DNA from 3 places in the Streptomyces sp. enrichment culture genome. Region 1 is predicted to be linked to each of the others. Evidence: riboswitches for the same ligand, from Rfam matches in the RefSeq annotation. Region 1 holds a riboswitch; each other region holds the start of a gene.
What was found. Region 1 has a riboswitch for cyclic di-AMP ahead of ACSU6L_RS22055 (transglycosylase family protein). Riboswitches for the same ligand answer to the same signal wherever they lie in the genome.
Positions count from the first base shown of each region.

Region 2: linked by a shared signal. The riboswitch ahead of ACSU6L_RS05315 (peptidoglycan DD-metalloendopeptidase family protein) and the one ahead of ACSU6L_RS22055 (transglycosylase family protein) in region 1 are both predicted to bind cyclic di-AMP.
Region 3: linked by a shared signal. The riboswitch ahead of ACSU6L_RS19650 (M23 family metallopeptidase) and the one ahead of ACSU6L_RS22055 (transglycosylase family protein) in region 1 are both predicted to bind cyclic di-AMP.

Region 1 covers NZ_OZ186847.1:5,008,136-5,015,757, forward strand. Annotated here, with positions in the region: gene ACSU6L_RS22045 (cytochrome P450 family protein) at 1-473, shown strand, start outside; gene ACSU6L_RS22050 (transglycosylase family protein) at 720-1,763, shown strand; cyclic di-AMP (ydaO/yuaA leader) riboswitch at 1,946-2,124, shown strand; gene ACSU6L_RS22055 (transglycosylase family protein) at 2,129-2,827, shown strand; gene eno (phosphopyruvate hydratase) at 3,064-4,353, shown strand; gene ACSU6L_RS22065 (FtsB family cell division protein) at 4,490-4,975, shown strand; gene ACSU6L_RS22070 (DUF501 domain-containing protein) at 4,997-5,542, shown strand; gene ACSU6L_RS22075 (Ppx/GppA phosphatase family protein) at 5,539-6,480, shown strand; gene ACSU6L_RS22080 (NAD(P)/FAD-dependent oxidoreductase) at 6,926-7,622, shown strand, end outside.
Region 2 covers NZ_OZ186847.1:1,236,483-1,244,104, forward strand. Annotated here, with positions in the region: partial or broken gene ACSU6L_RS05310 (DUF6250 domain-containing protein) at 10-742, opposite strand; gene ACSU6L_RS05315 (peptidoglycan DD-metalloendopeptidase family protein) at 989-1,954, opposite strand; cyclic di-AMP (ydaO/yuaA leader) riboswitch at 1,959-2,116, opposite strand; gene ACSU6L_RS05320 (tyrosine-protein phosphatase) at 2,595-3,392, shown strand; gene ACSU6L_RS05325 (DUF6126 family protein) at 3,437-3,556, opposite strand; gene ACSU6L_RS05330 (helix-turn-helix domain-containing protein) at 3,553-4,185, opposite strand; gene ACSU6L_RS05335 (aspartate aminotransferase family protein) at 4,284-5,711, opposite strand; gene dxs (1-deoxy-D-xylulose-5-phosphate synthase) at 5,708-7,622, opposite strand, start outside.
Region 3 covers NZ_OZ186847.1:4,495,672-4,503,293, forward strand. Annotated here, with positions in the region: gene ACSU6L_RS19625 (RNA 2'-phosphotransferase) at 1-1,198, shown strand, start outside; gene ACSU6L_RS19630 (dihydrofolate reductase family protein) at 1,245-2,381, opposite strand; gene ACSU6L_RS19635 (MarR family winged helix-turn-helix transcriptional regulator) at 2,447-2,956, shown strand; gene ACSU6L_RS19640 (GTP cyclohydrolase II) at 3,067-3,708, shown strand; tRNA gene ACSU6L_RS19645 (tRNA-Met) at 3,806-3,879, shown strand; cyclic di-AMP (ydaO/yuaA leader) riboswitch at 4,253-4,410, shown strand; gene ACSU6L_RS19650 (M23 family metallopeptidase) at 4,422-5,471, shown strand; gene ACSU6L_RS19655 (aldo/keto reductase) at 5,575-6,519, shown strand; gene ACSU6L_RS19660 (PrsW family intramembrane metalloprotease) at 6,536-7,622, opposite strand, start outside.

The sequences.
Region 1 (7,622 bases):
CCCTGCTCACCCACCCCGAGCAGCGCTCCCGCCTCCAGCAGTCCCTCGCGGCGGGCGACCACGCCCTGCTGGAGACCGGCGTGGAGGAACTCCTGCGCTACGACGGCCCCGTGGAGCTGGCCACCTGGCGCTTCGCGACCCGGCCGCTCACCATCGGCGGACAGGACATCGCCCCCGGCGACCCGGTCCTCGTCGTCCTCGCCGCCGCCGACCGCGACCCGGCCCGGTTCACCGACCCCGACACGCTCGATCTCGCCCGCCGCGACAACCAGCACCTCGGGTACGGCCACGGCATCCACTACTGCCTGGGCGCCCCGCTCGCCCGGCTGGAGGGCCAGACCGCGCTCGCCACCCTCCTCACCCGCCTCCCGGACCTCCGCCTCGCCGCGGACCCCGCGGACCTGCGCTGGCGCGGCGGCCTCATCATGCGCGGACTGCGCACGCTGCCGGTGGAGTTCACGCCGGAGGCCTGACAGCCGACCCCGTTTGGCCGGTGCCGCCCGACTTGTGACGGCCGGACGGCAACTCCGTGCACCTCATGTCACGGCTACTTCGCGTGCCCGTCACAAACATGACACTCCTTCGCCTCTGTGATCTACACGTGATCTACGCGGCATTAACTTGTGACAAGTGATCGTCTGCCTATACGTTCACCCATCAGCACGGCGCCGAGTACCACCCCGTCGTGCCGTCACTGCTGTCTCGGGAAAGGTCCCCGCATGCTCTCCGGGAACGGTCGTCACCGTCGCCCCCGCCAGGCTCCGGCTCTCATCGTCGCGGCCGGAGTGACCGGGTCCGCGATCGCCATTCCGCTGCTCGGCGCCACCGGCGCGAGCGCCGCCAGCGGTACGACGTGGGACAGGGTCGCGGAGTGCGAGAGCGGTGGCTCCTGGAGCGCGAACAACGGCAACGGCTACTACGGCGGTCTTCAGATCTCCCAGGACGACTGGCTGAAGTACGGCGGCTCGGACTACGCGGAGAGCCCCGACATGGCGAGCCGTTCGCAGCAGATAGCCGTGGCCGAGAGAATCCTCGCCGACCAGGGAGTCGGCGCCTGGCTCACCTGCGGACTGCTCGCCGGCCTGGACGGCGACTCCGGCGCGCCGGGCGTGGACACGGGCCTGGCCGCCGACGCGGCGTCGGGCGCGACGGCCACCCCGGACGACGAGGACTCCTCGGACAGCCGCGAGTCCGGCTTGTCCGACTCGTCGGAATCTACGGAATCATCCACTTCGGCGGATTCCGGTGAAAAGGGCGGAAAGGGCGGAAAGGGCAAGGGGTCTGAAAGCTCCGAAAGCTCTGAGTATTCCGGATCTGCCACGAATGGCCCGTCGTCTGACGCTTCGTCGTCCCCGGCGGACGGTTCCTCCGAGAGGGACGGTGAGGGTGCCGGCGACTCCCCTGCGGCCACCGCCAAGAGGGACGACTCGGACAACTCCGGACAGGCCGACTCCTCTTCGGAGTTCTCCACCGGCACCGGCCGCCACCGCGGTGAGAGCGCCGACGAGGACGCCGCCGACGCCCGTACGACCGAGCCCTCCGGCCGTCACGCCTCCCGTGACGCCGCGGCGGCGCGTGATGCGGCCGACGGCTCCTACACCGTCCGCTCCGGCGACAGCCTCTCGGGCATCGCGGACTCCCTTGAGCTGCAAGGCGGATGGACCGCGCTCTACGCCGAGAACAAGAAGACCGTCGGCGCCGACCCCAACCTCATCATCCCCGGTCAGACCCTTGAGGTAGGGGTCGAACCGGGCGAAAAGTAGCCGGAGTTCGCGTCACACTTCGGGGCTAATGTCCGTTATGAATGCGGTGAGAGATAGGTCTCAGAAGCCCTGATCCTCTTTGAAATCCGGCGGATCGCCTGCCTACGGTCGGGATCGCTCGCCATCGCGAGCCCCGGCTGCCGCAACGCCGAATCCTGCCAGCGGCCGTACGGGAACAGTCGTCGCGTCAAGCGCCGCAGGCAGGAGCGGGGGACCCAAGGTAAGTGCCGGGTCCGGCAGTTGAGGAGACTCGACGCCGGAACCGGCTAGGGGTGGAGCCGCAGCTCGCGAGAGCCGCGGCCGGGCAACTCAACCGGCCCGAACCCGACAGCTCACCTCGCAGGCGTCGGTGAGGGGATCGATCCATGCTGTTTTCCGGCAAGGGCAAGCACCGTCGTCCGTCCAAGGCCACCCGCGCCATCGCCGTCGCCGGTGTGGCCGGCGTCGCCGTCGCCGCACCGCTGATGGCGGCCGGCTCCGCCTCCGCCGCCACCGCGTCCGAGTGGGACGCCGTCGCCCAGTGCGAGTCCGGTGGCAACTGGTCCATCAACACCGGCAACGGCTACTACGGCGGTCTGCAGTTCTCCGCCTCCACCTGGGCCGCGTACGGCGGCACCCAGTACGCCGCCACCGCCGACCAGGCCAGCAAGGACCAGCAGATCGCCATCGCCGAGAAGGTCCTCGCGGGCCAGGGCAAGGGCGCCTGGCCGCACTGCGGCGTCAACCTGTCCAGCACCCCGTACGGCGGTGGCGCCGCCGCCTCGAACGACAGCGGCAGCGGCACCGCCGCCCGCGAGACCGAGGAGCAGAGCGCCTCCCGCTCCGCCGAGCGCCCGGCCGCCTCGCAGCAGACCGAGAAGGCCGAGAAGACCGTCACCACCCCGACCGGCAAGAAGGTCGAGAAGGGCGACGGCGAGTACAAGGTCGTCAAGGGCGACACCCTCAGCACGATCGCCGAGGAGCACGGCGTCGAGGGCGGCTGGCAGAGGCTGTTCGAGCTGAACAAGGACATCGTCGACGACGCCGACGTCATCTACCCGGGCCAGCAGCTGCACCTCAAGTAAGAGGGGCCCTTCAGACTCCCCGCCCCGGTGCGTGTTCCCCCGTACGCGCCGGGGCGGGGTTCTCTTTCATGGTCGTTTTTTCGAAACGGTCTTTGTTCCGTTCGGAAACAATTTACTCTCGGTTCCGTCCACGGGGTGGGCGGTCGGCTGGCCGATCGCGCCGAGCCGGATAGGCTCGTCTCGCAGAGCCACACCCGCGGCCTGCCAACCGCGTCACATCCATGAAGGAGATGCTCGTGCCGTCCATCGACGTCGTCGTAGCCCGGGAAATCCTCGACTCCCGAGGCACCCCCACGGTCGAGGTCGAGGTCGGCCTCGACGACGGCAGCACGGGTCGTGCCGCCGTCCCGTCCGGCGCCTCCACCGGCGCCTTCGAGGCCATCGAGCTCCGCGACGGCGACTCGAACCGCTACCTCGGCAAGGGTGTCGAGAAGGCCGTCCTGGCCGTCATCGAGCAGATCGGCCCGGAGCTCGTCGGCTACGACGCCACCGAGCAGCGCCTGATCGACCAGGCCATGTTCGACCTGGACGCCACCGACAACAAGGGCTCCCTCGGCGCCAACGCCATCCTCGGCGTCTCGCTCGCCGTCGCCCACGCCGCCTCCGAGGCCAGCGACCTCCCGCTCTTCCGCTACCTGGGCGGCCCGAACGCGCACCTGCTGCCGGTGCCGATGATGAACATCCTGAACGGCGGCTCGCACGCCGACTCCAACGTGGACATCCAGGAGTTCATGATCGCCCCGATCGGCGCGGAGTCCTTCTCCGAGGCGCTGCGCTGGGGTGCCGAGGTCTACCACACCCTCAAGAAGGTCCTGAAGGGCAAGGGCCTGGCCACCGGCCTCGGCGACGAGGGCGGCTTCGCCCCGAACCTCGGCTCCAACCGCGAGGCCCTCGACCTCATCCTCGAGGCCATCAAGGAGGCCGGCTACACCCCCGGCGAGCAGATCGCCCTCGCCCTCGACGTGGCCGCGTCCGAGTTCTACAAGGACGGCGTCTACACCTTCGAGGGCAAGGAGCGCTCGGCGGCCGAGATGACCGAGTACTACGCCGAGCTGGTCGACGCGTACCCGCTGGTCTCCATCGAGGACCCGCTGTTCGAGGACGACTGGGAGGGCTGGAAGACCATCACCGCCAAGCTCGGTGACAAGGTCCAGCTCGTCGGCGACGACCTGTTCGTCACCAACCCGGAGCGCCTGGCCCGCGGTATCGAGGAGGGCGCGGCCAACGCCCTGCTGGTGAAGGTGAACCAGATCGGCTCGCTCACCGAGACCCTGGACGCCGTCGAGCTGGCCCAGCGCAACGGCTTCAAGTGCATGATGTCCCACCGCTCCGGCGAGACCGAGGACGTCACCATCGCCGACCTGGCCGTCGCCACCAACTGCGGCCAGATCAAGACGGGCGCCCCGGCCCGCTCCGAGCGCGTCGCCAAGTACAACCAGCTGCTGCGCATCGAGGAGATCCTCGACGACGCCGCGGTGTACGCCGGCCGCAGCGCGTTCCCGCGGTTTCGCTCTGCGAACCAGTAAGCCCCGCAAGGGCTGAGGCACGCGCCTGTAGGAAGCGTCGTACGTACGTCCCCGTACTCGGTCCCGTACCGTGTGCGGGGACGTACGCACGTACACGCGCCGGTGAAGACGCGCAAGCGAACGGGGAGGCGGGACGATGGCCGTGAAGGACCGGGACCGGTTCTCCACCGCGACCAGGATCAGACTGCTGGGCGAGCAGACCGCCGCCCGGGTCTACCGCTCGCAGACCCGGCGCCAGGCCCGCCGCTCCCGGCTGACCGGCCGGGCCGCCCTGCTCGCGCTGGTGGTCTGCTCGCTGGTCGTGGCGCTGGCCTACCCGATAAGGCAGTACGTCGCCCAGCGCGCCGAGATCGCCGATCTGCAGCGGGAGCAGCAGCAGGCCCGGGAGCGCGTCGAACAGCTGCGCGACCAGAAGGCGCGGTGGCAGGACGACGCGTACGCCGAGCAGCAGATCCGGCAGCGGCTGCACTATGTGATGCCCGGGGAGACCGGGTACGTGGTGATCGACCCGGACGCGGTCAAGCAGTCGCGCGCCGACACGGGTGCGGCCGACCGCCCCTGGTACTCGAACGTCTGGGACGGCGTCGACAAGGCCGACGCCGCCGACGTCCCGGACAGTTGACACGGACACAGAAAGACAGGCATGGAAACGCCCCCGCCGCCCACCCCGCGCACCGAGCCCACCGACGCGGACGTCGAGGCCTTCAAGCAGCAGCTCGGCCGTCCGCCGCGCGGGCTGCGCGCGATCGCGCACCGCTGCCCCTGCGGGCAGCCGGACGTCGTGGAGACGGCCCCGCGGCTGCCCGACGGCACGCCCTTCCCGACGCTGTACTACCTGACGTGCCCCAAGGCCAACTCGGCCATCGGCACGCTGGAGGCCGACGGCGTGATGAAGGAGATGACGGCCCGGCTGGAGAGCGATCCGGAGCTGGCCGCCGCCTACCGCGCCGCGCACGAGGACTACGTCCGGCGCCGGGACGAGATCGAGGAGCTGAAGGGCTTCCCCAGCGCCGGCGGCATGCCGGACCGGGTCAAGTGCCTGCACGTCCTGGTCGCGCACTCGCTGGCCGCCGGGCCCGGTGTGAACCCGCTGGGCGACGAGGCCCTCGCGATGCTGCCGGAGTGGTGGCGCAAGGGTGCCTGCGTGACCCTGCCGGGGACGTCCGACACCGAGGAGGCCGCGCAGTGACCCGGGTCGCCGCCATCGACTGCGGTACGAACTCCATCCGCCTGCTGGTCGCCGACTGCGACCCGGACACCGGCGAACTCGTCGAACTGGACCGCCGTATGACGATCGTGCGGCTCGGCCAGGGCGTCGACCGCACCGGACGGCTGGCACCCGAGGCGCTGGAGCGGACCTTCGCGGCCTGCCGCGAGTACGCCGAGGTCATCAAGGAGTACGGCGCCGAGCGGCTGCGTTTCGTGGCCACCTCGGCCTCCCGGGACGCCGAGAACCGGGACGACTTCGTACGCGGGGTGCTGGACATCCTGGGGGTCGAGCCCGAGGTGATCAGCGGCGACCAGGAGGCGGAGTTCTCCTTCACGGGAGCCACGAAGGAGCTGGGCGGCCGCACCGACCTCACCACCCCCTACCTCGTCGTGGACATCGGCGGCGGCTCCACCGAGTTCGTCGTCGGCGACGGGCGGGTGCGGGCCGCTCGCTCGGTGGACGTCGGCTGCGTCCGGATGACCGAGCGGCACCTGGTGCACGAGGGCGCGGTCACGGACCCGCCCACCGGGGAGCAGATCGCGGCGATGCGGGCCGACATCGAGGCCGCGCTCGACCTGGCCGAGGAGACGGTGCCGCTGCGCGAGGCGCACACCCTGGTCGGCCTGGCCGGCTCGGTGACGACGGTGTCGGCGATCGCGCAGGAGCTGCCGGAGTACGACTCGCAGGCCATCCACCACTCCCGGATCTCCCACGACAAGGTCCGGGAGATCACCGAGTGGCTGCTGCACTCCACGCACGCCGAGCGCGCGGCCGTGCCGTCGATGCACCCGGGGCGGGTGGACGTGATCGCCGCGGGAGCCCTCGTCCTTCTGTCGATCATGGAGCGGATCGGCGCCGAGGAGGTCGTGGTGAGCGAGCACGACATCCTGGACGGCATCGCCTGGTCGGTGGCGTAGCTCTCTTTTGTTACTTGCCAGTAGCCGCCGGTTGAGCAGCCCGGATAGCGTATGAGCAACCTCGAGGGGCCCTCCGCGGGCCCCTCGTTGACGTACCGTCGGGAAAGTTCGTGAAGTTCTTCACAAGGAATTCGGTCCTCCCGGGGTGTCGGAAGGGGTCGGTTGGCCCTTTCGGGGGCCTGAACGGCCTTTGAACATGTTCAGAAGGGGCGCCCGGGGTGCCTTCGGATCGCGTGCCCGGGAGGGTGTTTCCGACCGCTCACACCCCGAACGACTATCCAGAGAGGCAGCTCACGCGGCATTGACAACGGGTCCGCCCGCGTGACGGTTCCCGTACTTGGACATGATCTAAGTCACGCGAGCCGGGGAGTGTAACACGGGCCCTGTCGGAGCTTGTGAAGGGGCGCACGAGCCACCCCCTCCAGACGGGTGGATACTCGATGGCATGAGCACCACGGAGCGTCCCAGGATCCTCGTAGTAGGCGGTGGGTACGTAGGCCTGTACGCAGCTCGGCGCATCCTCAAGAAGATGCGCTACGGAGAGGCGACCGTCACGGTCGTCGACCCCCGGTCGTACATGACCTACCAGCCCTTCCTCCCCGAAACCGCCGCCGGCAACATCTCCCCGCGTCACGTCGTCGTCCCGCTGCGGCGCGTGCTCCCCAAGGCGGAGGTCCTCACCGGCCGGGTCACCACCATCGACCAGGACCGCAAGGTCGCCACGATCGCCCCGCTGGTCGGCGAGGCGTACGAGCTGCCCTTCGACTACCTGGTCATCGCGCTCGGCGCCGTCTCCCGCACCTTCCCGATCCCCGGCCTCGCCGAGCAGGGCATCGGCATGAAGGGCATCGAGGAGGCCATCGGCCTGCGCAACCACGTGCTGGAGCAGCTCGACAAGGCCGACTCCACCACGGACGAGGAGATCCGCCGCAAGGCGCTCACCTTCGTCTTCATCGGCGGTGGCTTCGCCGGCGCCGAGACCATCGGCGAGGTCGAGGACATGGCCCGCGACGCGGCCAAGTACTACAAGAACGTGTCCCGCGAGGACATGCGCTTCATCCTCGTCGACGCGGCGGACAAGATCCTTCCCGAGGTCGGCCCCAAGCTCGGCCAGTACGGCAAGGAGCACCTGGAGAGCCGCG
Region 2 (7,622 bases), 3.8 Mb from region 1:
AGCCACTCTTCAAGGATTGGTCAACTGAGGAATAAGGCGCCACACGCGGAAGTCGCTGATCCGGAAACGGCTCCACACCGTACGGAAGGCGAAGTGCCCCTCGGTGTACGGCTCCGGGTCGGTGTGGTCGAAGACGAGCCGCCCGTTGTTCCACCACTGGACGGCCTGCCCGGCGGAGACGATCCGCACCCGGTTCGGCGCGCCGGGCACCAGCAGCGGCTCGGTGCAGTCGTGGATCAGCGGACGCACCCCGGCCTCGCCGACGTACCGGCGCAGCCTGGTCGTGGTGTTGCCGTTGGCCCCGTAGCCGACGTAGTACGTCCGGAGGTGGTCGTACTCGGCGAGCGCGCCACCGCGCGGGGTGGCGAACAGGTCGTGCGGGGACCGGACGTCGGTGGCGTTCCAGAAGTTGTTGAGGTCCGACACCCGGTCGTTGGGACCGCCGGCGGCGACGGGGGTGGCGGTGTACTCGATGACGTACGCGCCTTGGAGCCGCTGCCTGAACCACACCGTCCGCCCCGCTGGGCACGTCGATGTCCAGCACCCCGCGCGAGGCGGTGACGGCGCCTCCGTCCTGGAGTTCGGTGACCCACTGCCGCAGGCCGTGGCGGAAGTCGTCGCGGGCGATCAGGCGTCGGCGCGGGTGGCGGGGCGCGGCCTGCGCGGACCCGGCGGGGGCGCCCGCGACGGTGAGGGCGGCACCGGCCGCCAGAACTCCGAAAGCTCTGCGGGTGGTGGGCACGGGGAAGCGCTCCTTCGCATGGGAAGCACTGGGCAAGTGCACTTAGAAGGCGCTTGCCGCCTGTCGTGGATCACCGTGTCTTCCCGGCCTCGCCCTGTCGAGACCCTGGGCCCCGCCGCCACACGGCCGCCACGAACCGGCCACGAACCCGCGGGACGGCAACACCGAAGGCCGGACCCGGGGATCGGGGTCCGGCCTTCGGTGGCTCGTGGCGCCGGGGTCAGGAACCGGCGTGGGCGGGTGGCGTCAGAGCGCGACACCCTTCGAGCGGAGGTAGGACACCGGGTCGATGTCCGAGCCGTAGTTCGGCGTGGTGCGGATCTCGAAGTGCAGGTGCGGGCCGGTCGAGTTGCCGGTCGAACCCGACAGACCGACCTGCTGGCCCGCGGTCACGGACTGCCCGGCCGACACGGAGAGGGAGGACAGGTGGGCGTACTGGGCGTAGTAGCCGTCGGCGAGCTTGATGACGACCTGGTTGCCGTACGCGCCGGCCCAGCCGGCGGAGACGACGGTGCCCGAGCCGACGGCCTTGAGGGAGGTGCCGGTCGGGACGACGAAGTCGACACCGGTGTGGTAGCCGCTGGACCACATGCTGCCCGCCACCTTGTAGGCGGTGCCGACACCCGCACCGGACGCCGGGGCGACGTAACCGGCGGCGGCGGGGGCGGCCTGGGCCGCCTGCGTGGTGGTGGTGGTGGGCGCGTTCGAGGACGGCGACTCGGCCGGCTGCGACGCCTCGGCCGGCTGCGACGCCTCGGCCGGCTGCGAAGACTGGGTGGACCGCGACGGCTTGGCGGCCTCTGAGGGCGAGGACTCGGCGGAGCCGGCCGTGGCCTTGCCGCCGATCGAGAGCTTCAGGCCGGGATGGATCAGCGAGGGGTCCTCGCCGACGGCCGCGCGGTTGTCGGCGTAGAGCTTCTTCCAGCCGCCCTCGACGTTCTGGTCCTCGGCGATCTTCGACAGATAGTCGCCGGACTTCACGGTGTAGGTGCGCGGAGCGGAGTTCTTCTCGGCGGCCTTCGTCCCGGCCGTCTGCTGGACCGAGGCGACCGACTGGACGGCCTTTTCGGAAACCGACTGCGGGGTGGCCGCGTGAGCGCCGGCGGCCCCCATCAGGGGGAGGGCGAGCGCGGCGCCGCCGGTTCCGGCGACGGCGATGGAACGGGTGAAACGAAGGGTCTTCGGACGGCGGTGCTTACCCTTGGCAGGCATGGCGAATTCCTCTCCGGCGCCTGCGAGGTGAGCTGTCGGGTGCGGACTGGAGATGCCCGGCCACGCCGAGGCGTGGCTGTACCCCGAGCCGTTCCGGGAACCGGAACAGGCGGTCGTACCTGTGGGTCCCCCGCTCCTGCCGTGGACGGGTGAGTTTGCGCGGGCACCGAGCAGCGGCAGGATTCGGCGTTCCGCTCGGATCGGTGTGGAACGTAAGCGAGCAAGACGCACCAGGACAAGCGAAAGGTTGCCCGCGCGCGCTTTTCGATCTTTTCGGACACTGAATTCCCGGTCACCCTCCGTCGATTACCGGGCAGCCCGTTTATCCAAAAGCCCTTGAAAAACGCATGAATTACGTGGACATGACGGGCGACCCACCGTCACGGATATGACGCTCCTCACGTGACACCTCTCCAGAACCCTTTACTCCAGAGCGAGTTACGACGAAGGTTCCAATTCGGACAGTTCACCTATATGCGACGGAGTCGGAGAACTGCGGCATTCGCACCTGTGGACAACGCCTCCCCTGGTCGGGTATCCCGCCTGTGGACGACTTCATTGCCTCAGGAATCCATGTCGTATGGTCGGACGCGTGCCCGTAGGCGAACAGCGCGGACGGGTCCGACTGGGAGGAGCCCACGTGACGCAGCAGGTCCCGTCGACCGAGCCCGAACTGGCCGGAGTGCGCAACTTCCGTGACGTGGGCGGTCTGCCAACCGTCGACGGACGCCGGGTGCGGCACGGCGTGCTCTACCGCAGCGGCCACCTCGCGCACGCGACCGCCGAGGACGCGGTCTTCCTGTCCTCCCTGGGCCTGCACACGATCTTCGACTTCCGCAACGCGGCGGACCAGAAGCTGGAGGGCCCGGACGTCGAACTGCCGGGCGTGCGCAACGTGAACCTGCCGCTGTCTGACCCGGCCGACGGCGCCGAGTTCTGGAAGATGGTGCGCGACGGCGACCTGGACCAGCTGCGGGAGCTGCTGGCCGACGGCAAGGCGGCCGGCCGGATGATCGCCTCGTACCGCGTGATCATCAAGCAGCGCACCGCCGAGCACTCCCGGGTCCTGCACGCGCTCGCCGAGGACAGCGTGCCCGCGCTGATGCACTGTGCGGCGGGCAAGGACCGCGCGGGGCTGTCGATCGCCGTGACGCTGCTCGCGCTGGGCGTCGAGCGCGAGGCGATCATCGCCGACTACCTGGAGTCCAACGCCAAGCATCGGCGCTACAAGGTGCACCGCAGCAGCAGCTCCGCCGCGGCCTACTCCCCCGAGGTCATGGAGCTGCTCAGCCCGCTCTTCGACGCCCGCGCGGAGTACCTGTCGGCGGCCTTCGACACCATCGAGGAGACCTGGGGCGGTGTCGACCCCTACCTGGAACAGGGACTGAAGGTCACCCCGGCGGTCCGGGAGCGGCTGCGGGAGCGGCTGCTCGACTGAGGCCGGTCACGGCCGCGCGGCTGTTCCGTCGGCCGCTTCGCCGGCTACTTCGACCCGACGGCGAACAGCAGATAGAGGAAAGCGGCGAAGGCGTGCCCCGCCACCACGTAGATGAACAGCCGCACCCAGATCTGGCGCTCGTTCTTCTTCTGGACTCCGCTCATGGCGTCTCTCCGGTGACATGGGTGGTGGGGCCGAGGCACAGCGCGGCCGTCGGGCTCTGCAACAGGGTGTGGACGAAGAGCAGGTCGATCCCGTCCGGGTCCTCCGCGGCGATGCGGTGCGGGGTCAGCGAGTCGAAGTGCGCGCTGTCGCCCGGTCCGAGGCGGTGGACGGTGTCGCCGAGGCGCAGCCGCAGCCGCCCCTTGAGGACGTACAGCCACTCCTCGCCGGGGTGCACCCGCACGATGTCGCCCTGGGAGCCGTGCGGCACGTGCACGCGCAGCGCCTGCATGCCGCGTCCGGGCGCGCCGGCCTGCCAGTAGGTCCAGCCGCCCGCCGCGGTCGGTTCCATGTCGGCGGCGCGCACCACGGCGTCCCGGCCGGCGACCGTCTCGCCGAGCAGTTCCGAGACCGTCGTACCGTAGACCCGGGCGAGGGCGAGCAGCATCGGCAGCGACGGCTGGCGCTGCCCGGTCTCGAGACGGGACAGATGGGCCGGCGACAGCCCGGCCTCGCGGGCCGCCGCCTCCAGCGTCAGGGAGGCCCGGCGGCGCAGGGCGCGCAGCTGCGGGGCCATGGTCGACAGGTCACCGGCGGGCTCGGGGCCCGGCCCGGCGGCGGAGGAGCTCATGTCTCCATTGAGCCCGACTCTTGCCTGTGAGGCAATTTTCTTGCCCCACAGGCAAAAGGGCCGGGAACCTCGCCCCGTCCCCTGTCCCCTGCCCCCGGCTACCGGTTGGCCACCGCCTGTTTCATCAGTGTCTTCCCGAAGTCCCACACCAGCCCGCCGCCGCTGTGCGCGTCGTCCATCACGGCGGTGAAGGCGTCCATGAACTGGTCCACCTCCCGCTCCCCGATGACGAGCGGCGGAATCAGCTTGATCACTTCCAGGTGGTCGCCGGAGACCTGGGTGAGGATCCGGTGCCGCTGGAGCAGCGGCACCACCACCATCTGCGCGAACAGGCCCTTGCGGGCCGCCTGCAGCATGGTCCAGTGGCCGCGCAGCTTCAGCGAGCGGGGCCGGCCGAACTCGATGCCGATCATCAGGCCCCGGCCGCGTACGTCGGCGAGCAGCTCGTACTTGTCGATCAGGGCGGTGAGCCGGGCCTTGAGCAGCTCTCCGGTGCGGCGGACACCGGCGACGATCTGCTCGTTCTCCATGACGGACAGCACGGCCAGGCCCGCCGCCATGGCCTGGGCGTTGGACCCGAAGCTCGCCGAGTGGACCAGCACCCGGTCCATCGAGGAGTACACCTTCTTGAAGATCCAGTCCTTGCCCAGGGTGGCGCCCACCGGCACATAGCCGCCGGACAGCGCCTTGGCCACGCACACCAGATCCGGTTCGACGCCCTCCTCGTGCTGATAGGCGTAGAAGTCGCCGGTGCGGCCGAGTCCGGTCTGCACCTCGTCCGCGATGAGCAGGGCCTTGTGCCGGTGCAGCAGCTCCTGGGCGGCGCGCAGATAGCCGGGCGGGGCCTCGTGCACGCCCTTGCCCTGGATCGGCTCGACGATCAGGGCGGCGACGTCGCCCTTCTTCAGCTCCCGGGCCAGCGCGTCCAGGTCGCCGAGCGGTACGGCCGTGTCCGGCAGCAGCGGGGCGAAGCCGTCCCGGAAGCCGGACTCGCCGTTCACGGACAGCGAGCCGGTGGTCAGCCCGTGGAAGGCGTGCGCGCAGTACAGGATCCTCGGCCGGCCCGTGACGTACCGGGCGAACTTCAGCGCGGTCTCGACGGCCTCCGTGCCGCTGTTGCCGAAGAACACCCGGTCCAGGTGCGGGCTGTGCGCGAGCAGCCGCTCGGCCAGCAGCCCGGGCAGCGGCTGGCAGTCGAACCGGGTGAGGTCGGCGAGGTCCGCGTCGAGGACGTCGTGCAGCGCCTTGCGGACGACGGGGTGGTGGCGGCCAAGGCCCATCACCCCGAATCCGGCGAGCATGTCCAGGTAGTCGGCGCCGTCCGTGTCCCAGAAGTACGCGCCCTCGGCCCGCTCGTAGACCTTGTCGAAGCCGATGGTGTGCAGCATGCGCGGCAACTGGTGGTTCAGGTACCGGGCGTGCAACTCGTAACGCTCGGTACCGCGCTCGGCCAGCAGCGCTTTCAGGTCGAACTCCCCGCCGGGCGCCGGCTCCGGCGGCTGGGACGCGGATTCCGCGGTGGTCATACGTGGCTCTCCTCGGACGGCTCGTCGGCGGCGGGGTGCTGCGCCGGGGGATGCGGGGCCGTGGCGGGCGTCGACGGAGCGCCGTCCGCCGCCCCCCGCGCCCGCTCCGCCCGTACCGCCAGGCTCGCGCCGATCCGGCCCGCGATCTCCACCGGCGTCAGCCCGATGTCGGCCAGCACCTCGCCGCGCTTGGCGTGCGCGAGGAACTGCTCGGGGATGCCGAACCGCCGTACCGGCACGTCCACTTCGGCGTCGCCCAGCGCGAGCGCCACCGCCGCGCCGACCCCGGCCGCGCGGCTGTTGTCCTCGACGACGGCGACCAGCCGGTGCCGGGCGGCGAGGCCGGGCAGCTCCGGGTCGACGGGTTTGACCCAGCGGGGGTCGACGACCGTGCAGCCGATGCCTCGCGCCTCCAGCAGTTCGGCCGCCTGGAGGCACGCCGACGCCATCACCCCGACGGCGACCAGCAGCACCTGGGGTCCGGGGCCGCGGTGCAGGACGTCGATGCCGCCGACCCGGTCCACCGCGGGGATGTCCGGCCCCACCGACTCCTTCGGGAAGCGCACCAGCGTCGGCGCGTCGTCGACGGCGACCGCCTCCCGCAGCTGGATCCGCAGCTGGTCGGCGTCGCGCGGCGCGGCGATCCTGAGGCCCGGCACGACCTGGAGGATCGACATGTCCCACATGCCGTTGTGCGAGGCGCCGTCGGCGCCCGTCACCCCGGCCCGGTCCAGCACGAAGGTCACCCCGCACCGGTGCAGCGCCACGTCCATCAGCAACTGGTCGAAGGCCCGGTTGAGGAAGGTGGCGTAGACGGCGACGACCGGGTGCAGCCCGCCGGTGGCGAGTCCGGCCGCGGAGACCGCGGCGTGCTGCTCGGCGATGCCGACGTCCCACACCCGGTCCGGGAACCGCTCGGCGAACCTCCCGAGCCCCACGGGGTGCAGCATGGCCGCCGTGATCGCCACGACGTCCTCGCGTTCCTCCCCGATCCGCACGATCTCGTCGCCGAACACCGAGGTCCAGGAGGGCCCGCCGACGGGGCTCAGGGGCGCACAGGTCAGCGGGTCCATGACGCCGACGGTGTGGAAGTGGTCCTCCTCGTGCGCGAGGGCGGGCTCGTAGCCGCGCCCCTTCTCTGTGAGGACGTGCACGAGCACCGGCCCGTGGAAGCGCTTGGCGCGCCGCAGCGCCGACTCGACGGCCTTGATGTCGTGTCCGTCGATCGGGCCGAGGTACTTCAGGCCCAGGTCCTCGAACATGCCCTGCGGCGCGAAGGCGTCCTTGAAGCCCTTCTTGGCGCCGTGCAGGGCCTCGTAGAGCGGATGGCCGACGACCGGTGTGCGCAGCAGCACGTCCTTGCCCCAGGCGAGCGCCTTCTCGTAGCCGTCGGTGGTGCGCAGGGTGGCGAGGTGGTTGGCGAGGCCGCCGATGGTCGGGGCGTAGGAGCGCTCGTTGTCGTTGACGACGATGATCAGCGGGCGGTCCTTGGCGGCGGCGATGTTGTTCAGCGCCTCCCAGGCCATGCCGCCGGTGAGTGCCCCGTCGCCGATGACCGCGACGACGTGGCCCTTCTCCCCCTGCACCCGGCGTGCCTTGGCGAGCCCGTCGGCCCAGCCGAGCGCCGTGGAGGCGTGGCTGTTCTCGATGACGTCGTGCTCGGACTCCTCCCGCGAGGGGTAGCCGGACAGGCCGCCCTTGCCGCGCAGCTTGGAGAAGTCCTGCCGGCCGGTCAGGAGCTTGTGCACGTAGCTCTGGTGGCCGGTGTCCCACAGGATGCGGTCGACCGGTGACTCGAAGACCCGGTGCAGGGCGATGGTCAGTTCCACCACGCCCAGGTTGGGACCGAGATGGCCGCCGGTCCTGGCGACCGCGTGCACCAGGAAGTCCCTGATCTCCTCGGACAGTTCG
Region 3 (7,622 bases), 510 kb from region 1:
CGTGCACGGGTCCGGCGAGCCGCCCCCGGCCCGGGTCCCCGGCGTGCGCAAGGAGGTGCGCAAGGAGGTGAAGATGTGGCTGCGGGCGATCCTGCCCGAGGAGCCGCCCGGCGAGGACAGCGCGCTGTTCGAGGAGTGGTGGGCGCTGCTCGGCGAGAGCGACCTGCCGCCGCAGCCGCGCCGCGACGCCCACGCCTTCAACTGGCTGGTGACGGACACCGACCGGATCATCGCGGTCGACCTGGAGGCGTCGCACTGGCGCCCCATGGGGTACGAGCTCGCCCAGCTCACGGACGACGTGCCGGCGCTCCCGGTGGACCGCTGGGACCTGCGCCGGGAGGTGGTCACGGCCTACGTGGACGCGCTGGCGCGCTGCACGGACGCCCCGGCCGTCGACATGGAGAAGCTGTGGGCCGCCTACCGGGCCTCCCTGCTGGTCCGCTCGGTGCGCAGCCTGACCGACCGCACGGGTGGACCGGGCGTCCGCGAGCACGGCGAGGCGATGCTGGACGAGCTGTGCCTGGACGCCCCGGCCGACGGCGACCCGCACGGCCCCGGCCGGGTTTCCCCGCACGACCTGGCGATCAGGCTGCGGGACGCCTGGGCGGAGCGGCGCGGCACCCCCGGTGACGCCCCGCTGCGCGAACTCAGCGAGGGCCGCAGGCGCCGGATCAGCCGCACCCTCGCCTATCACCTGCGCCATGACCACGGGATCAACCGGGACGGTCAGGGGTGGGTGCCGGTCGACACGCTGGTCGCGGCGCTCGGGCCGAGGCTCAAGGTCTCCGCCGACGAACTGATCAGCGTGGCGCGCGCGGTGACCGAGACGCGCTTCCAGGTGCGCGACGGCCTCATCCGGGCCCGCTATGGGCACTCGCGTCCGGCGGCCGTCGAGTACGAGGTCCGCAAACCGGACGGCCCGCTCTACCACTGCACGCCGACCGCCGCGCTGGGCAGCATCTTCGAGCGGGGTGAGGGGCTGCGGCCCATGACCCGGCAGTGGGTGCACCTGACGACCGACCCGGCGACCGCGCTGAGCGCCGGGCGGCGGCACGGCCCCAGCGTGCTCCTGTGCGTGCCCGAGCCCGACGGGCTGGAGTGCCGGCACGCGGGCGGCAACACCTGGCTCGTCGCGCAGGTGCCGCCGGAGGCGCTGCGGGTGGTGCCGCTGCACCAGATGTTCGCCACGCACGGCTGACCGGCCGCGTCCCGTCGGTCGGTCGGCCCGGCCCCGGCCCGCCCGGTCAGGTCAGCAGGTGGCGGTTCGGGGCCGTCGCCGCCTCCTCGTACTCCGGCAGGACCACCACGTCCACGCCCTTCGCGGACAGCGCGCCGACCCCGTCCGCACCCGTCACGAACGTGTCCGGCTCCCGCCACGCCGTGACCACCCTGCGCACGCCCGCGTCCAGGATCAGCCGGGCGCACGGGCGGGGCCGGGAGGCGCGGTGGGTGCAGGGTTCCAGGCTGCTGTAGACGGTCGCGCCGGGCAGCCTGGGGTCCGCCGGGTCGATCTTCGCCAGCGCCGCCTCCTCCGCGTGGACGACCGGGTCGTCGCTCTCCCGGGAGTGGCCGCGGGCCAGCTCGGCGCCGTCGGCGGCGACCACCACCGCGCCGACGCTGAAGGCGGACGACGACGGGGGGCACTGCCGTGCCAGGTCGCAGGCCAGCGAGAGCCAGTGCCGGTCCGCGGCCGACGCGACGGCGCCGGTGCCGGGGGCGGTCGGCTCGTAGCGCATCAGGACGACGTCACCGACCTGGCGGGTCTCCACCAGGCGCAGGCGGCCCGACTGGTAGGCGCCGGGGCCGAACAGGCGCGGGGCGTCCGGATCGCCGACGAACAGCGGGGCGAGGGCCAGCTGGACCTCGTCGGCCAGGCCCTGCTGGAGGAGCTGGGTGTGGACGGTGCCGCCGCCCTCCACCATCAGCCGCCGTACGCCGCGTACGTCGTGCAGGTCCTCCAGGACGGCCCGCCAGTCGAGAGAGGCGCCCAGCGCCACCACGTCCGCGTCCGCCGCGATGCCCGCCGCCCGCAGGCGGTCCGCGCCCTCCGGCGTCGTGTAGACGACCTTCTGTCCGCCCGTGTGCCAGAACTGCGCGCCGGGGTTCAGGTCGCCGGTCGCGCTGACCGTCACCTTCAGGGGGTACTCCGGCCGTCCGGCCGCCGTCCGGGCCGCCCGGCGCTCGGGGGAGTTGACGAGGAGGCGGGGGTTGTCGGCGCGGATGGTGCCGGCGCCGACGAGGATCGCGTCGACGGATGCCCGTACGTCGTCGACCCGGTCGAAGTCGGCGGGCCCTGACAGCAGGAGGCGTTCGGGACCGGTGTCGTCCAGGTAGCCGTCGAGCGAGACGGCGGCGGAGAGCAGGACGTACGGGTAAGGCATCGGCGCACCCATCTGGGAGACGGCGGATCTTGGTTCAAGTTTTAAGCAAACCTACACTGGGCGGCATGACGACCCGCTGGCTCACGCCCGAGGAGCAGCGCGCCTGGCGCGCGTACATCGCCGCCGCCCATCTCCTGGAGGACGCGCTCGACCGGCAGCTCCAGCGGGAGGCCGGCATGCCACACCTTTACTACTCCGTCCTGGCCGTCCTGTCCGAGGCGCCCGAGCGACGGCTGCGCATGACCGACCTCGCCGGGCAGCTGAAGATCACCCGCAGCCGGCTGACGTACGCCGTGGGGCGGCTGGAGAAGGACGGGCTGGTGCGGCGGGAGGGCTGCGCCAGTGACCGGCGGGGCAGTACCGCCGTCCTGACAGGCGAGGGGATGGCGGCCGTCGAGCGGGCGGCTCCGGGGCACGTCGGGACGGTGCGGGCCGCGCTCTTCGACCACCTCACGCCCGAGCAGGTGGGGCAGGTCGAGGAGATCTTCACCAGGGTCGCCGGGGCTCTCCAGGACGGCCGGGGCGGCGGGGAGGTCCCCTGGCTGCGGCGGTCGGCGCCGCCGTCCTGTTCGTGAGCTGCCTCACCGGCTGTTGCTTTAAGTTTCAAGCATGGGTAGGGTCCTGATCGACAGGCTGCTTCAAAACTGAAGCATGAGGAGTTCCAGCCGCCGACCCGGAGAACCGCATGTCCGACACCCCCGCCGCCACCCAGCGCGCCCGCGTCCGGGTGCCCCTGCAGTTCCACGACGGCTACCGCGTCGACGCCGAACTCGTCACCTTCCACGGCCTGGCCGACGGCCGGGAGCACCTCGCCGCCGTCCTCGGCGACCCCGCCCCCGGCAGCACCCCGCTGGTCCGGCTCCACTCCGAGTGCCTGACCGGCGACGTCTTCGGCTCCGCCCGCTGCGACTGCGGCCCGCAGCTGCGCGAGGCGGTCGAACGCATCGCCGAGCGCGGCGGTGTCCTGCTCTATCTCCGCCAGGAGGGCCGCGGCATCGGCCTCTACAACAAGCTCGACGCCTACGCCCTCCAGGACCAGGGACTCGACACCTACGAGGCCAACCTGGCCCTCGGCCTGCCCGAGGACGCCCGCGACTACACGGCCGCCGCCCAGATGCTCGCCGCCCTCGGCATCACCGAGCTGGACCTGCTCTCCAACAACCCGGACAAGGCGGAGCAGCTGCGCGCCCTCGGCGTCGACGTCCGCGACCGCGTCCCGACCGGCGTCTTCACCACCGCCCACAACGTCCACTACCTGCGTGCCAAGGTCCTCCAGACCCGGCACACCCTGCCGCTGGCCGACCTGACCGGACTGAATGTGGGGTAATCACCGCAGGTCAGGTGCGGTGCGCCGGCGGTGCGGGAGGCCGTGGGAAAACCCTGGCGCGGACGGCTCCCCGCATGGCGTACACTGGTTTCAACGACGCGGGGTGGAGCAGCTCGGTAGCTCGCTGGGCTCATAACCCAGAGGTCGCAGGTTCAAATCCTGTCCCCGCTACTGAAGGCTCAGGGCCGGAATCCATGGAAATGGGTTCCGGCCCTGAGTGTTTTCGCGTTTCCTTCACCCGCCGTGCGCCGGGCGTGCGGCCGAAAACATACGGGTGGCCGTGAAACACGCGGTGGTCGTGAGCTGTCACCGGGAGTGAGTGATCGAACCCCCTCCGCATAACATCTGAGACACCATCAAAAAAGGGAATGCTGCTGAAGTTGTCGCGAAGGCGGGTCAACTCGCCCGGTTTTCGCCGATGCTGGGGCGTACGTCCCGGCAGCCATCCTTAATGATCAAGTGGAACGGCTTGGAAATCACCCCCCGGTTCTATTAACGTCCGATAACGCAGCGCGGTCGTCCCAGCCGTCACAAGAGGCGGCTCCGTGCGCACGCGCCGAATCCCGTAAGGGAACCGGGGAACCACCACCTTGGGGTGAATCGGGCGTAAGCGGTCGTGTCCACACGGCTGATTTACGCGCGTAGGAGACCTTCCTGCTCCGAACCCGTCAGCTAACCCGGTAGGCGAGAAGGAAGGAAAGGAGTACGCCCACGTGGCGTCCAACCGGCCTGCCCCCGGGGCCCCCTTCGTGCCCGGCCAGCGCACCGGCGATCCCGCCGACACCTTGCTCTACGGCGGTCAGCGCACCGATGAGGGGCCGTTCGAGGAGTGGAATCCCACCGCGGAGTCCATTCGCCCCGTACGCGGCCGGCACCGCGTCTCCAAGCAGCGCGGCGGCGGACTCGCCCGCAGCTCCACCGTCCTGGGCGTCGGTGTCATAGCCGCCGTCGGCGCGGGCGGCATGGCCACCGCGCAGACCGGCAAGCCGCCGGTGTCCATCTCGATGCCGGACCTGCCGAACGTCGGCTCGCTCATCTCCGACGACGCCGAGCCCGAGCCCGAGGCCGAGACCACCGCCACCCCGCTCAGCAGCGTCGGCGTCACCGCCGTCGACACCGCGCAGGGCACCGCCGACGCCGGTGAGGCGCTGCGTGCCCGCATCATGGCGCAGGCCGAGCAGCAGCAGGACCAGGTCGAGTCCAAGGCCGCCGCCGAGGCGCTCGAAGCCGCCGAGAAGAAGGCCGCGGAGGCCGCCGCGCAGGCGGAGAAGGAAGCCGAGGCCGAGGCCGCCGCCGCGAAGAAGAAGGCGGAGGAGGAGGCCCGCAAGAAGGCCGAAGCCGAGCGCCTGGCCGAGCTGGCCAAGCAGTTCACGCTGCCGACCTCCTCGTACACGCTCACCTCCACCTACGGTCAGGCCGGCGCCATGTGGTCCTCCGGCTACCACACCGGCCTCGACTTCGCCGCACCCACGGGTACCCTCCTCAAGGCCGTGCACACCGGCACGATCACCCAGGCCGGCTGGGACGGCGCCTACGGCTACAAGACCGTCCTCACCCTGGAGGACGGCACCGAGATCCTCTACGCCCACCAGTCGTCGATCAGCGTGAGCGTCGGGCAGAAGGTCAGCACCGGGGACGTCATCGGACGGGTCGGCGCGACCGGCAACGTGACCGGGCCGCACCTGCACATGGAGGTGCACACCTCCGACGGCGGCGCCCTCGACCCGCTGGCCTGGCTTCGGGGCAAGGGCCTCACCCCCTGATCCCGGCCGGCTTCGAACCCCGGCGGTCCTGACGGCAACCCCCCGACGTCAGGGCTGCCGGTTCACGGAATAGCCGCTTCCCCCGGGGTCGTTGACTTCGAGCATGACTTCTCTGCGCAAGCTCGGCTCCTCCGACCTCGAGGTCTTCCCGCTCTCCCTCGGCGGCAACGTCTTCGGCTGGACCGCCGACCGTGATCAGTCATTCGCCGTCCTCGACGCCTACGCCGCCGCGGGCGGCAACTTCGTCGACACCGCCGACGTCTACTCGGCCTGGATCGAGGGCAACTCCGGCGGCGAGTCCGAGACGATCATCGGCGAGTGGCTGAAGGCCCGCGGCAACCGCGCCGACGTGGTCGTCGCGACCAAGGTCAGCCAGCACCCCGAGTACCAGGGTCTGTCCGCCGCGAACATCAAGGCCGCCGCCGACGCGTCCCTGCGCCGCCTCGGCACCGACCACATCGACCTCTACTACACCCACTTCGACCGGCCCGAGGTGCCGGTCGAGGAGATCATCGGAGCGCTCGACGAACTGGTGAAGTCGGGCAAGGTCCGGCACATCGCCGCGTCGAACATCTCGGCGGAGCGGCTGCGGGAGTCCCTGGAGTTCTCCGACCGGGAGGGCCTGGCCCGGTACGTCGCGCTCCAGCCGCACTACAACCTGGTGTCCCGGGAGACCTACGAGGGCGAGCTCCAGGACGTCGCCGCGCGGGCCGGCCTCGCCGCCGTCCCCTACTACGCGCTGGCCTCCGGCTTCCTCACCGGAAAGTACCGGCCCGGCACCACCGTCGACAGCGCGCGGGCGTCCGGCGCCACCAAGCACCTCCACAGCGAGCGCGGGCGCCGGGTCCTCACCGCGCTCGACGACATCGCCGCCGCCCACGAGGCGCCGGTCGCCACGGTCGCCCTCGCCTGGCTCGCCGCCCAGCCGACGGTCGCCGCGCCGATCGCCTCCGCGCGGACCGTGGAGCAGCTCCCGGCCCTGCTGGGCGTGGCGGAGCTGCGGCTCACGGAGGAGGAGCTGAAGAGGCTGGGAGAGGCCTCCGCGTAAGTCCTGGAACCTGCGGCTAGGTCCGGTAGGGGTTGTACGCCGGATACGGGGCCGTCGCGCCGTACACCGCCGCGCCGTACACCGCCGGGCCGTGCGCCGGTGGGCCGTACGCCGACCACGGCATCAGGACCGGCACCGGCGGGGCCGTGACCCGCGCGGCGTACTCCAGCGCCGGGCGGGCCACCTCGCGGCGGCGCCACAGCTCGTGCAGCAGCTGCCGCTCCCGTACGACGAAGTCCGCGCCGGCCCGGCCCCGCCGCCCCCGGTGTCTGAGGAACGCCAGCGACGTCGCGTACGCCTCGTACTCGGCCACCGCGCGGGACGCCGGTTTGCCCAGGTGGTGGCCGGCGAACTCGCGGGCCAGCCGGCGCGCCCGCATCGAGCCGAGCACGAAGGGCTCCGCCGGCCCCAGCCAGCCCGCCATCACATACGCGGGCAGCTCCTCGCGGACGGTTCGCAGCTCCCGCTGCCGTGTCCAGATCACCAGCCACGTCAGCAGCCCGAACGCGGGCACCATGAATGCGCCGTACACCGCGAAGAACCCGTACTCGCCGAAGGTCGCCGAGCCGTTCCAGAACGCGTGCATGCCCATCGCGAGCAGCAGCCCGCCCAGGGGCAGCAGCACCCGGCGCAGCAGCCGGCGTTCCCCCGACAGCGCGGCGAAGCCGAAGCCGATGCCGGTGAGGACGGTGAACAGGGGGTGCGCGAACGGGGACATCACGATGCGCACGAAGAACGTCGCAGCGGTGACGGAGGCGATGCCGCGGTCGCCGTGCAGCTGGTCGGTGCCGAAGGCGGTGCCGAGGTAGAGGATGTTCTCGGTGAACGCGAAGCCGGTCGCGGTCACCCCGGCTATCACCACGCCGTCGACGATCCCCGTGAAGTCACGTCTGCGGAAGAGGAAGATCAGCAGGATCGCGGCGGCCTTCGCGGTCTCCTCCACGACCGGCGCTATGACGGTCGCGCCCAGGGTGTCCGCGCTGGACGGGTCGGCGGTGGCCGTCGCTATCCAGCGGGTCGCGAAGCTGTTGGCCACGATGGCTATCAGTGCCGCCGCGCAGGCCCCCCAGGCGAAGGCGAACAGCAGGTTCCGCCAGGGGCCG